Regions from separate parts of the Kocuria sp. CPCC 205231 genome, predicted to be linked through region 2. Evidence: riboswitches for the same ligand, from Rfam matches in the RefSeq annotation. Region 2 holds a riboswitch; the other holds the start of a gene.
What was found. Region 2 has a riboswitch for cyclic di-AMP ahead of RF640_RS00015 (NlpC/P60 family protein). Riboswitches for the same ligand answer to the same signal wherever they lie in the genome.

Region 1: another riboswitch for cyclic di-AMP. It lies ahead of RF640_RS14670 (C40 family peptidase); the one in region 2 lies ahead of RF640_RS00015 (NlpC/P60 family protein).

What each region holds. Positions count from the first base shown of each region.
Region 1 is NZ_JAVKPP010000014.1:92,090-97,359, reverse strand. Features, by position in the region: gene RF640_RS14675 (ArsR/SmtB family transcription factor) at 1-47, opposite strand, end outside; gene RF640_RS14670 (C40 family peptidase) at 480-1,124, opposite strand; cyclic di-AMP (ydaO/yuaA leader) riboswitch at 1,130-1,320, opposite strand; gene RF640_RS14665 (hypothetical protein) at 1,608-1,760, shown strand; gene RF640_RS14660 (cation transporter) at 1,816-2,526, opposite strand; gene RF640_RS14655 (ArsR/SmtB family transcription factor) at 2,523-2,855, opposite strand; gene RF640_RS14650 (isoprenylcysteine carboxylmethyltransferase family protein) at 2,970-3,611, shown strand; gene RF640_RS14645 (Nramp family divalent metal transporter) at 3,868-5,082, shown strand; gene RF640_RS14640 (metal-dependent transcriptional regulator) at 5,127-5,270, shown strand, end outside.
Region 2 is NZ_JAVKPP010000001.1:921-6,190, reverse strand. Features, by position in the region: gene RF640_RS00030 (2-hydroxyacid dehydrogenase) at 1-764, opposite strand, end outside; gene RF640_RS00025 (pyridoxal phosphate-dependent aminotransferase) at 761-1,960, opposite strand; gene RF640_RS00020 (alpha/beta fold hydrolase) at 2,281-3,198, opposite strand; partial or broken gene RF640_RS00015 (NlpC/P60 family protein) at 3,437-3,844, opposite strand; cyclic di-AMP (ydaO/yuaA leader) riboswitch at 3,943-4,128, opposite strand; gene RF640_RS00010 (ParA family protein) at 4,664-5,266, shown strand; gene RF640_RS00005 (hypothetical protein) at 5,263-5,270, shown strand, end outside.

The DNA of each region.
Region 1 (5,270 bases), on a different contig from region 2:
GCTTTGCCGAAACGGGACATCACCTCGACCGGGGACAAGATCCTCATGCAATAACCGTACAGCAGAATCTGTATCAAATGAGATGGGGGCTTCTCTTGATGATCGGGCAATGTCCAGCTCGTATTCATACGGTGAAGGCGGACGGGGGTGCCGTCCGCCACTGCGGCATCCTCGTCCCCCGAGCCATCGCTGCACCCCCAGGAGCCCTCGCTCCAATGCCGAGGCGGAGCAGGATGAGCACTGCCCGCGTCCAGCGGAAGACAGGGCAAGGCCATGAGCACTCTCCGAGCCTCTCCGCAGGACTGCTCCCCGTGTGCCGATTCGCGGGCGGGCGCACATCGACAGGATCGTGGCAATCGTTCGAGTCTGCGGCTACAGCCGCGGGGAGCACCCATGCGGTCCATCGACGATGATCCTGGCGGGGCACTCCGCACCTGACGGATGAGCCCACCGGCTGGCCATCACCGCATCGGCGAGGCTTACCGGTAGGTGTAGTACCCGTCGACGGGCATGGCGTTGACGGAGTGGACGAAGGTGCCCTGGGTCGGGTTCAGCGCCGAGACCATCTTGCCGCCACCGATGTAGATGCCGATGTGGTTGCCACCGTTCTGGGACACCAGGTCACCGGGCTGCGGGGTGGACGTCGGGGTGGCTGCGGCGATCTGCTGGAAGCTGGTGCGGGGGATGTCGATGCCCTGCTGGGCGTAGACCCAGCCGGTGAATCCGGAGCAGTCCCAGGCCCCGAAGGAGGTCCCGCCCCAGACGTAGCCGGTGCCCACGCCCTGCATGGCCGTGCCCACGATGCCGCCGGCGGCCGGGGCGATCTCGGTGGTGGCGTTGGACTGCGGGGTCACGCTCGAGGTGGCGGCGCTCTGCTGCGGGGCCGGAGCGGCGGGCTGCGCGGCGACCGGGGCCCGGTAGGAGTCGGAGGCCAGGTTGGCCGTTGCCGAAGCCGGAGCCGCATAGGAGGACCCGGAGGCGGCGGGGATCTCGGCGTAGGCCTGGGCCGGAGCGATGGAGCCCACCAGTGCGGCGCCGGCGGCGGCGGCGATGGTGGTGGTACGCACGGCACGCGAGGAGGTCTCGGCACGGTGACGGGCAGTGTTCTGCGTGAAAAGCGACATGGTTGAATTCCTCCCTTTGCCTACGAGGTGAGCTGTCGGATGCGGGTGGGAGACACCCGGCCGCAGAACGCGCGCGCTCTGAACGACTTAACCCCAAGGCCCCGGTACACCGGGACCGGTAATGGTTCCCCCGCTTCTGCCAAGCGATTTCTCTTCAGGAACCCCGGGCACCGGCAGAACTCGGCGATGTGCCACGAGGGCGCCGACAGGATCAGTGGTCGGCACGCATTGAAGAGTACAAGGAGATTACGAAACAATCACAATCCAATTCGGGAATGTATAGAGACCGTAAAGAAATGGTCAAGACTCGATGAAAACCTGAATTGTTGTCGTATTTTTCCTGCTAATTTCCCGAGAAAAACGGGGAGCTCTGCGCTTTGAGTGAGGTGACTTGTTGGTGCGTGGGCGCTGCGCGGGGAGTCGTCGCCCACACAGCGGTGGAGACAGGAGCCACTTCAAGCCCCGGAAATTTAGGCTCTGTCCGTGCTCGCACTGGCTGGCGGAACGTTAGCCAGCGTTGTGGTCGAGGAGATGCCCGACCAAGCCCACGAAGGCGACACCAGCGTGCCGGGACCGATCCTGCTCACCGGCAGATTTGCGTTGTTCACCGCGATCTCCGTCTACCTCGGTTCCTGAGAAGCTGTGCGCCCCGGCGCCCTCGTCTCCGGGCGCCGGGGCGTGCTGACCGTGTTCAGTGGGCGCAGCAGGCGCAGCCGGAGCTGCACCCGTCGGCGCACCCGTCGCCGTCCTCATCCAGCAGGACGGCCACCGGGGAGCAGCAGGCGTCCCCGCGCCAGGCCTCCGCCCCCTCCTTGACCGCCACGGCGGCGATCACCAGGGCGGCCAGCGGGTCGGCCCAGGCCCAGCCCAGGGTGCTGTTGAGGACCAAGCCCACCAGCAGCACCGCCGAGAGGTAGGTGCACAACAGGGTCTGCTTGGAGTCAGCCACCGCAGAAGCGGAGCCCAGTTCCCGGCCGGTGCGGCGTTCGAACCAGGACAGGAACGGCATGATCACCAGGCTCACCGCGGCCAGTCCGATGCCGACCGGGGAGTGTTCCGGCTCGGCGGCCCCGACCAAGGCGCGGATCGCATCGACGGTGACGAAGGCGGCCAGGCCGAAGAAGGAGAACGCGATCACCCGCATCGCCACCTTCTCCCGTTGGTGCGGGTCCGGGGCGGCGAACTGCCACGCCACCGCCGCCGCGGAGAGGACCTCCACGATCGAATCCAGGCCGAAGCCGATCAGCGCCGAGGAGGAGGCGATGGTGCCGGCGGTCAGGGCGATGACCGCCTCGAGCACGTTGTAGGTGATGGTGCCGGCCACGATCCAGCGCACCCGCCGGTGCAGCACCGCCCGGCGTGCATCGGTGATGGGCTTGGGGTCCAGGGTCAGGGAGCTCATGTGCAGGTGCATCCTTCCGGGGAGCAGCAGGTCGGGTCCACGGTGACCACCAGCTCCAGCAGGTCCCCCAGGGCAGACCCGAGGCGGGGATCGGCCAACCGGTACCAGGTGTTGCGCCCCTCAGCAGTGGAGGTCACCAGCCCGCACCCGCGCAGGCAGGCCAGCTGGTTGGACATCACCTGTTTGGACACGCCGAGGGTCTGCGCCAGTTCCGAGGGCCGGGCCGGGGCGTCTCGGAGGGCCAGCAGGATCCGGGTCCGGGTCCCGTCGGAGAGGGCATGGCCCAGCCGGGACAGGGCCGAAGTGTGGGTGTGGGTCACCGTGGTCATCCCCCTACGGTACAGGTTTCTGTGTACTGTTGAGGAGTGGCCTAATGGCACCCCTCGGGCGCACCAGCGGGTCACCCGGGACGTACTGCGTTCGTCCGATCGAGGAGGACCGTGATGATGACGGAAGTGGCCCCGGCTCTGGCGCTGGGCCTATACCTGGCCGGTTTGGTGGCGGCCTTCGGTGTGCGGTCGTGGATCCACCGGCGCCGCACCGGGTCTACCGGCTTCCGCGGGGTGAGCGGAGCACCCGGCTCGCCCGAGTGGTGGGGCGGGATCCTGTTCGCGGCCGCCCTGGTCCTCGGTGCGGCCGGGCCCGCCCTGGCCCTCACCGGCACCGTGGCCGCACCCCGGCTCCCGCAGGTTTTCCCCTGGGCCGGCCTGATCGTCACCGTGGTGGGTTTCCTCGGCGTACTGGCCGCCCAGGCCGGCATGGGCGCCTCCTGGCGGGTGGGTGTCGACGCCACCGAGCGGACCGAGCTGGTCACCACCGGGGCCTTCGCCGTGGTCCGCAACCCGATTTTCACCGCGATGCTCACCACCCTGGGCGGCCTGACCCTCCTGGTGCCCACCGTGGTCACTGCAGCGGCGTGGCTGTGCCTGCTGGTGGCCGTGGAGCTGCAGGTCCGTCTCGTCGAAGAGCCCTACCTGCTGCGCACCCACCGACAGGCCTACGCCTCCTACGCCGCTCATGTCGGCCGGTTTATGCCCGGTCTCGGCCGACTCCGCCGCATATCCCTGGGCGAGCAGATCTCCTGAACCCAGGACACCCCCACTGGCTGACAGTTCCCCCACCCCAGGAGGCCAGCACCGTCCGGAGTTCCATGCCCCTGTGATCGACTGTCGAGGCGCCCAGCCCCTCCTGCGCGCGCACGTCTGGGGGCATGACCAAGCCCTCGAGGCCGGGCCCCATTCCCCGCGCCGGAAAGTTCGTATAGCTTAACTTTCTATGAGGACCGGGACCGGGCGCACCGGCTCAACAGGTGTTGCCGCCACTTCCCCAGGAGAGCGGTGGGTGCGCCGCCAACCGCTGCCCTGGTTGTTGGGTCCAGCCTTCGTGGCCGCGGTCGCCTACGTGGACCCGGGCAACGTCGCGGCGAACCTCACCGCCGGCGCCCAGTACGGGTACCTGTTGGTGTGGGTGCTGGTGGCCGCCAATGCCATGGCGGTACTCATCCAGTACCTCTCGGCGAAGGTCGGGCTGGTCACCGGATCGAGCCTGCCCGAGTTGCTGGGCGACCGATTGCCCCGGGGCCGGCGGCTGGCCTACTGGGTCCAGGCCGAGCTGGTGGCCGCGGCCACTGACCTGGCCGAGGTGATCGGCGGGGCGATCGCCCTGCACATCCTCTTCGGGATCCCGCTGCTGGCCGGGGGCGTGATCGTCGGGGTGATCTCGATGCTGCTGCTGGTCCTGCAGACTCAGCGGGGCCCTCGGGTCTTCGAGTTCGTCGTGACCGGCCTACTGGCGATCGTCGCCGCCGGTTTCGTCACCGGCCTGTTTTTCGGCCCCGTGTCCTGGGACGAGGCCGTCGCCGGGATCGTCCCACGGTTCGAGGGCACCCCGACGGTCCTGCTGGCCGCGAGCATGCTCGGGGCCACGGTGATGCCCCACGCCATCTACGCCCACTCCGCCCTGGCGCGGGACCGCCACGGGCACTCGGTGCCCGCCGAGGCCCTGCCGCGGCTGCTGACCGCCACCCGGTGGGACGTGCTGCTGTCCCTGCTCGTGGCCGGGTCGGTGAACATCGCGATGCTGCTTTTGGCCGCGGGTAACCTCGCCGGGGTGCCCGGCACCGACAGCATCGAAGGAGCCCATGCGGCGATCACCGCCGCCCTGGGTCCGGCCGTCGGGGTCGCCTTCGGCATCGGGTTGCTGGCCTCCGGGCTGGCCTCGACCTCGGTGGGCTCCTACGCCGGATCAGCGATCATGGGCGGGTTGCTGCACGTGCGCATCCCGGTGTTCACCCGCCGGCTGATCACCCTGATCCCGGCCCTGGTCATTATCGCCGTCGGGGTGGACCCGACCTGGGCGCTGGTGCTGTCCCAGGTGTTGCTGAGCCTGGGTATCCCTTTCGCCCTGATCCCGTTGGTGCGACTGAGCAGCAACCGGGATCTGATGGGCGCCTTCGTGAACAAGGTGGCCTTGACTGTCGCCGCCTGGGTGGTCGTGGCCCTGATCGTGTCGTTGAATCTGGCGCTGATCATCCTGACCGCCACCGGGGCCGATTGAGTGGGCCCGGCAGCTCCGGCGCGGCACTCGGTAGCGTGGATCCCATGGACTTGAGTGAGATCACCCCGGTCGCCCAGGACTATCTCAAGGCGATCTGGTCGGCCACCGAATGGGGCGACCCGCCGATCACCACCACAGCCCTGGCGGCGCGGATGGGGACCTCCGCCCCCAACGTCACCGACACGGTC
Region 2 (5,270 bases):
CGGCCCTCGCGGAGTGCGGACGCGAGCGCCGCTTCGTCGACGATCGGTCCGCGCGCGGTGTTGACGAGGTACGCCGAGTCCTTCATAGCCGCCAGCTGCTCGGCGCCGATCAGGTGGTGCGTGGCGGGCCCGTAGGGGCAGTGCAGCGACACGACGTCGGAGACGGCCAGCAGCTCGTCGAGCTCGACCCGCCGGGCGCCCAGCTCGGCGGCGATCCCGGGGTCGAGCTCGCTGCGCGACTGGTAGACGATCTCCATGCCGAAGGCCCGGGCCCGGCGCGCGGTCGCCTGCCCGATGCCGCCCATGCCGACGACGCCGAGGGTCTTGCCCTGCAGGCCGCTGCCGAGCAGGAAGAACATGCCCCACTTCCACTCCCGGCCGGAACGGATGAGCCGTTCCCCCTCGCCGAGCCGGCGGGTCGCCATGAGGATCAGGCCGAAGGCGATGTCGGCGGTGGCGTCCGTGAGCACGCCGGGGGTGTTGGTGGCCACGACGTCGCGTTCGCTGCAGGCGGACACGTCGATGTTGTCGTAGCCGACGGCGACGTTCGCGACCACTTTCAGCTGCGGGCCGGCGGTGTCGAGCAGTTCGGCGTCGATGCGCTCGGTGAGCAGACTCACCACGGCATCCGCCCCGGCCACCCGGCGCAGGAACTCCTCGCGACCGATCGGCTCCGGATCCGGCCACATCTCGACCTCGTGGGAGGCGCGGAGCTTCTCGACCGCGGCGTCGGGCACGCGTCCCGTGACGACGACCCGGCTCATGCCGTCTCGATCCACTCGCGCAGGCGGCCGAGGCCGTCGCGGATGTCGGCGACGTCGATGCCCGAGTAGGCGAGCCGGATGTACTGCCGATCCTCGTCGGGCTGGCGCCGGCCGAAGTGCTCACGCGTGCAGAAGGAGACGCCGGTCTGGTGCAGGGCGGCCGTGGCGAAGTCACCGACTGCCGTGTAGCCCATGCTCTCCATGGTCCGGGTGACGTCGGGGAACAGGTAGAACGTCGACTGCGGTACGGCCACGTGCATGCCGGGGATGGCGTTCACCAGCTCACAGGCGGCATCCCGGCGCTCGCGCAGGATGTCGAGCGTCTGCTGCACGGGTTCCTGGGGGCCGCGGAGTGCTTCGATGCCGGCCCACTGCACGTAGTGCGTGGTGCAGGACTCGTCGTTGGTGTTGAGCGTGCTGAGCACCTTGGCGATCTCGAGCGGCGCGACGGCGCAGCCGAGGCGGGAGCCGGTCATCGCGAATTTCTTGCTGAACGTGTAGAGGATGACGGTGCGCTCGGCCATGCCGGGGAGCGATGCGATCGAGTTCGAGACCCCCTCGTAGCGCGTCTCGAAGTAGGCCTCGTCGGAGAGCACCCAGAGATCGTGCTCCTGGGCGAGCTGCGCGACGGCCTCGCGCTCGGCCGCCGTCGACTCGGCCGAGATGGGGTTCTGCAGGTCGTTGTAGATGATGGCGACCGTGTTCGGGGTGATCGTCGCGCGCACCTGGTCGAGGTCGATGGCGAAGCCGTCCTCCGTGGGGAGGTAGCGGTACGGCACGGCCGTGCCCCCGAGGTACTCGATCTGCGACTCGTAGATCGGGAAGCCGGGGTTCGGGTAGAGCACCTCCTCACCCGGGTTCATGACCGCCTGCAGGAACTTCGTGATGACGGGCTTGCCGCCCGTCATCACGACGACGTTGTCGGGGACCAGGCTGATGCCACGACGCGAGCCGATGTCCTCGGCGAGGGCCTCGCGCAGCTGGGGGATGCCCGGGCCCGGGCAGTAGCCGGTGTAGCCCTCGGCGATGGCCCGGTCCATCGCCTCGATGATGTGCGGGGCCGTCGGGATGTTGATGTCGCCGAGGTGGAAGGGGTACACACGGTTCCCCTTCGCCTTCCAAGCGGCCGCGGCTTGCGCGACGCTGAAGGCGGTCTCGGTGCCCAGCCGGTCGAGCCGGTGCGCGAGTTGTCGCATGCCGTTCCACTCCTCGTCGAGTTGGCGATCGATCCGCTGGCGGACCCGGGTCGAGCATACGACTCATATATCAGTCTGGGAAGAGTGGTCCCCGGATGGATTCTCTCAGTGGACATCGCCGCGAGATCGTGGTCATCGGCAACGGAGCATCTGTCGGAGTGGAGGTGCGGACTGAAAAAGTTCGACACGGCACGATGCGTACCCCTCCGGCTCCAGATGCGGGACGCCGGCGCAGCAGCTCCTCGCGGAGTTCGACCTCAGGCGGCACCTTGTCGGCCGCCAGTGCGGTCCCGGTCCCGTCGTGGCGGAGTCGCGGCTCGTCACCCAGCGGCCTCGAGCAGGTCGTCCAGGACTCGGTCGAGTCGTGCCACGAGGGAGAGGTGTCCCTCGTCCTCCAGCAGGTGCGCCCGGGCGCCCGGCACGTGCGCGGCGAGCCACTCCCCGTGGGCCGCGGGAACGGTGCGGTCCTCCCGGCCGTGCCAGATCCGGGTCGGCACGGTGATCCTCTCGACGGCGAAGCCCCACGGACGGTCCACCGCGAGGTCGTCGTCGCACCAACCCACGACGCCCTGGCGCAGAGAGTGCTCGGCCGTGTCCAGCACGTATCCGGCGAAGTCCCCGGTCATCACCGCCTGGTCCACGGGCGGGAGCATCGCGCGCAGGAGTGCCACGACGTCGTTGCCGGGCGCTGAAGCCGCCGCGCTCATGGCCTCCATGCGCCCCTCGAGGTAGGCCTCGAGCGCGCTGCGCCCCTTCCTGGCAGCGGTGGACTCCGCCGCGCTGTCCTCGTCCATCCCGGCGACCGGATCCAACCCCGCCACGCGCGGCGGGGCGTAGCCGGCGAGGGAGGAGGCCGCTCGGCACCGATCGGGCAGCAGCGCAGCGCAGGCCAGGGCGCGCGGGGCGCCACTGGACCAGCCGAGGGTGAGGAAGTCCGCCACCCCCAGCTCGTCTAGGACGCACCGGGTGTCGGCCACGGCGTCGGCAACTATGCCGGGGGCCTTCTCCTCCGGGAGCGGGTCCGAGGCGCCGTATCCGGGGCGCGAGACGGTGAGCGCGCGCAGCCCGCGGTCCGCGGCCGCGCGCTCGAGCGGCCGGAACGGGACAGCGGCACCGGGAGCCCCGTGGTGGAAGACCACCAGCAGGTCTCCGGGCGGACCGGTGAGCCGGAACTCCAGGCTGCGCCCGTCCGGTGTGGTGACGCTGCGGTTGTCTTGCTCCTCCGGCTGCGCGCTCATGCGTTCCCCTGCAGTTTGTGGGCCGCTCTCGTGCGTCTGTGGCGGCCGGGTGACTCCACGCTAGGACGTCGCTGCACCCGCGACCAGGGCGGCGACGGCGTGTGACCGCCTGCCTCTCCCTGCAGGGATCGAGGGCTTCGACAGAACCCATCACGGTGACAGGGGCCCCATATGGGAGGGGGAGTGCGGTGCCTGCCGGGACGGCCGGGAACCGCACTCCCCGCTCACGTGCGTGGGGTCAGCGCACGCGGAGGTAAACGGGACCGGAGCCAACGTTGACGGTTTGGATGACCGTCTGGTTGCCGTTCCAGCCGCCGTGAACGGCCTTGCCGCCGCCGATGTACACGGCGATGTGGGCGAAGCCCATGCCGCCGTTGGCGTAGTAGACCAGGTCACCGGGCTGGGCCTGGGCGGCGGAGACCCGGGTGCCGAGCTTCAGGTAGGAGGCCGGCCACCCGTGGTGGTTGATCCCGGCTGCGCGCAGGGACTTGGTGACCAGGGCCGTGCAGTCCTGACCCACGCCGAGCTGGTTCTTGGCGGCGGCGGCGATGGTCGCGGCCTTGCCGGACTGGGACTGGATGCTGACGAGCTGCTGGGGGGCTGCGGCGGGGGCCGCCTGGGCCGGGGCCACGCTGCTGAGCGCCAGGGCGCCGCCGGCGACCGCCAGGATCGCGGTGCGTCCGAGACGGGACGAGCTCTGGGCGCGGTGGCGGGGCATGCGGAACTGGAAAACGGGCATGAGTGATGTCCTCCCTCTTGCCTGCGAGGTGAGCTGTCGGATGCGGGTGGGAGACACCCGGTCGTCAGGGCGGGGGCCCTGACGACTTAACCCCTAGGTCCCGGGGGAGGGACCGTTCATGGTTCCCCCGCTTCTGCCGAGCGTTATGTCTGGGGGCCCCGGGCACCGGCAGAATTCGGCGATGTGCACGGGGATACCGATCGGTGAGGCGACCGGCACGGAGAGAACACTAACCGAAAAATAACGAAAAAGTCTCGCTTAGATCACGGGCGTGTCTCGGCTCTTATGTCGGCCCAGCAGGGCGCCTCCCCACCCAGGCGAAGTGGTTCGGTAAGAGGCGCCGCTGGAGATCCCCGGGACGACTCAGGTCGAGACAAAAGTGCACTTGACCTGGGGCTCTACCTGAGCCATGCCGATGGACGAGCGCTCCCCTGCCCTGGAGCGGAGTGTTCGGTGGCGACCTTGAGGCTGGTGCGGCAGTTTGCCGGAAAAGCTTCAAAGTCTTTGACCGCTGGCGCCAGTTATCGCATCCCGCTGGCGCGGCAAGAATGATTTTTGGTATGCCCCGAGCCCATTCACAAATTCACAAAAAGCAGTGATCGTGTCGGTGTAAATCCCTCGATGTGGGTCGGCCTTCTTCACGGGCACCTCCACGGTGCAGGCTTTGCCCGGCCAGTAAGCAGTGCACCGTCGATGGGGTTTGAGGTGCAGCCAACGGCGAAAGGAATGCACGTCGGAGCGATCCTGGGCGATGAGAACCCCGAAGGCTGGGCCGAGGACCTCGCGATGCCCAGCGGGTGGCACCCCCACCTCCGGGTCATTCCCTCGGCCCGCAACGTCTCCAACCGCGAGGTCGACCGGGCCGATCACGCAGAGCTGCGGCTGAAGATCTCCCTGACCGGCCTTCAGGCAGATGTGGTGGTCATTGACTGCCCCAACCGCCAAGGCGGCCCGCTGACTCTTTCGGCGTTGAACGCGGCGGACACCGTGGTTTACGCCGCCACCGCCACCAGCGATGGCATCGACGGGGTGGACGGGGCCCGGCGCATGGTGGCCCAGTACCGCCGGCACCGCCAGCAGCTGGGTGCCCCGGACACCCTGACGGAGGCCGGCATCGTGGTCGGCGGGGTGAAGGAGACGATCATGAGCCGGGCGGCGGTGGCCAGCCTCGAGGAGCTGCGTGCCACGGGGTTGTTCCTGGAGCCGTTGATCCCGGACCGGGCCATCGTCCAAGAGGTACGGATATCGGGGGAGTGGTACGGCCAATACCGCAAGGGCGCCCGCGTGCTGGATGCCTACACGGCGATCGCGAAGAAGGTGCTGCGATGACCGA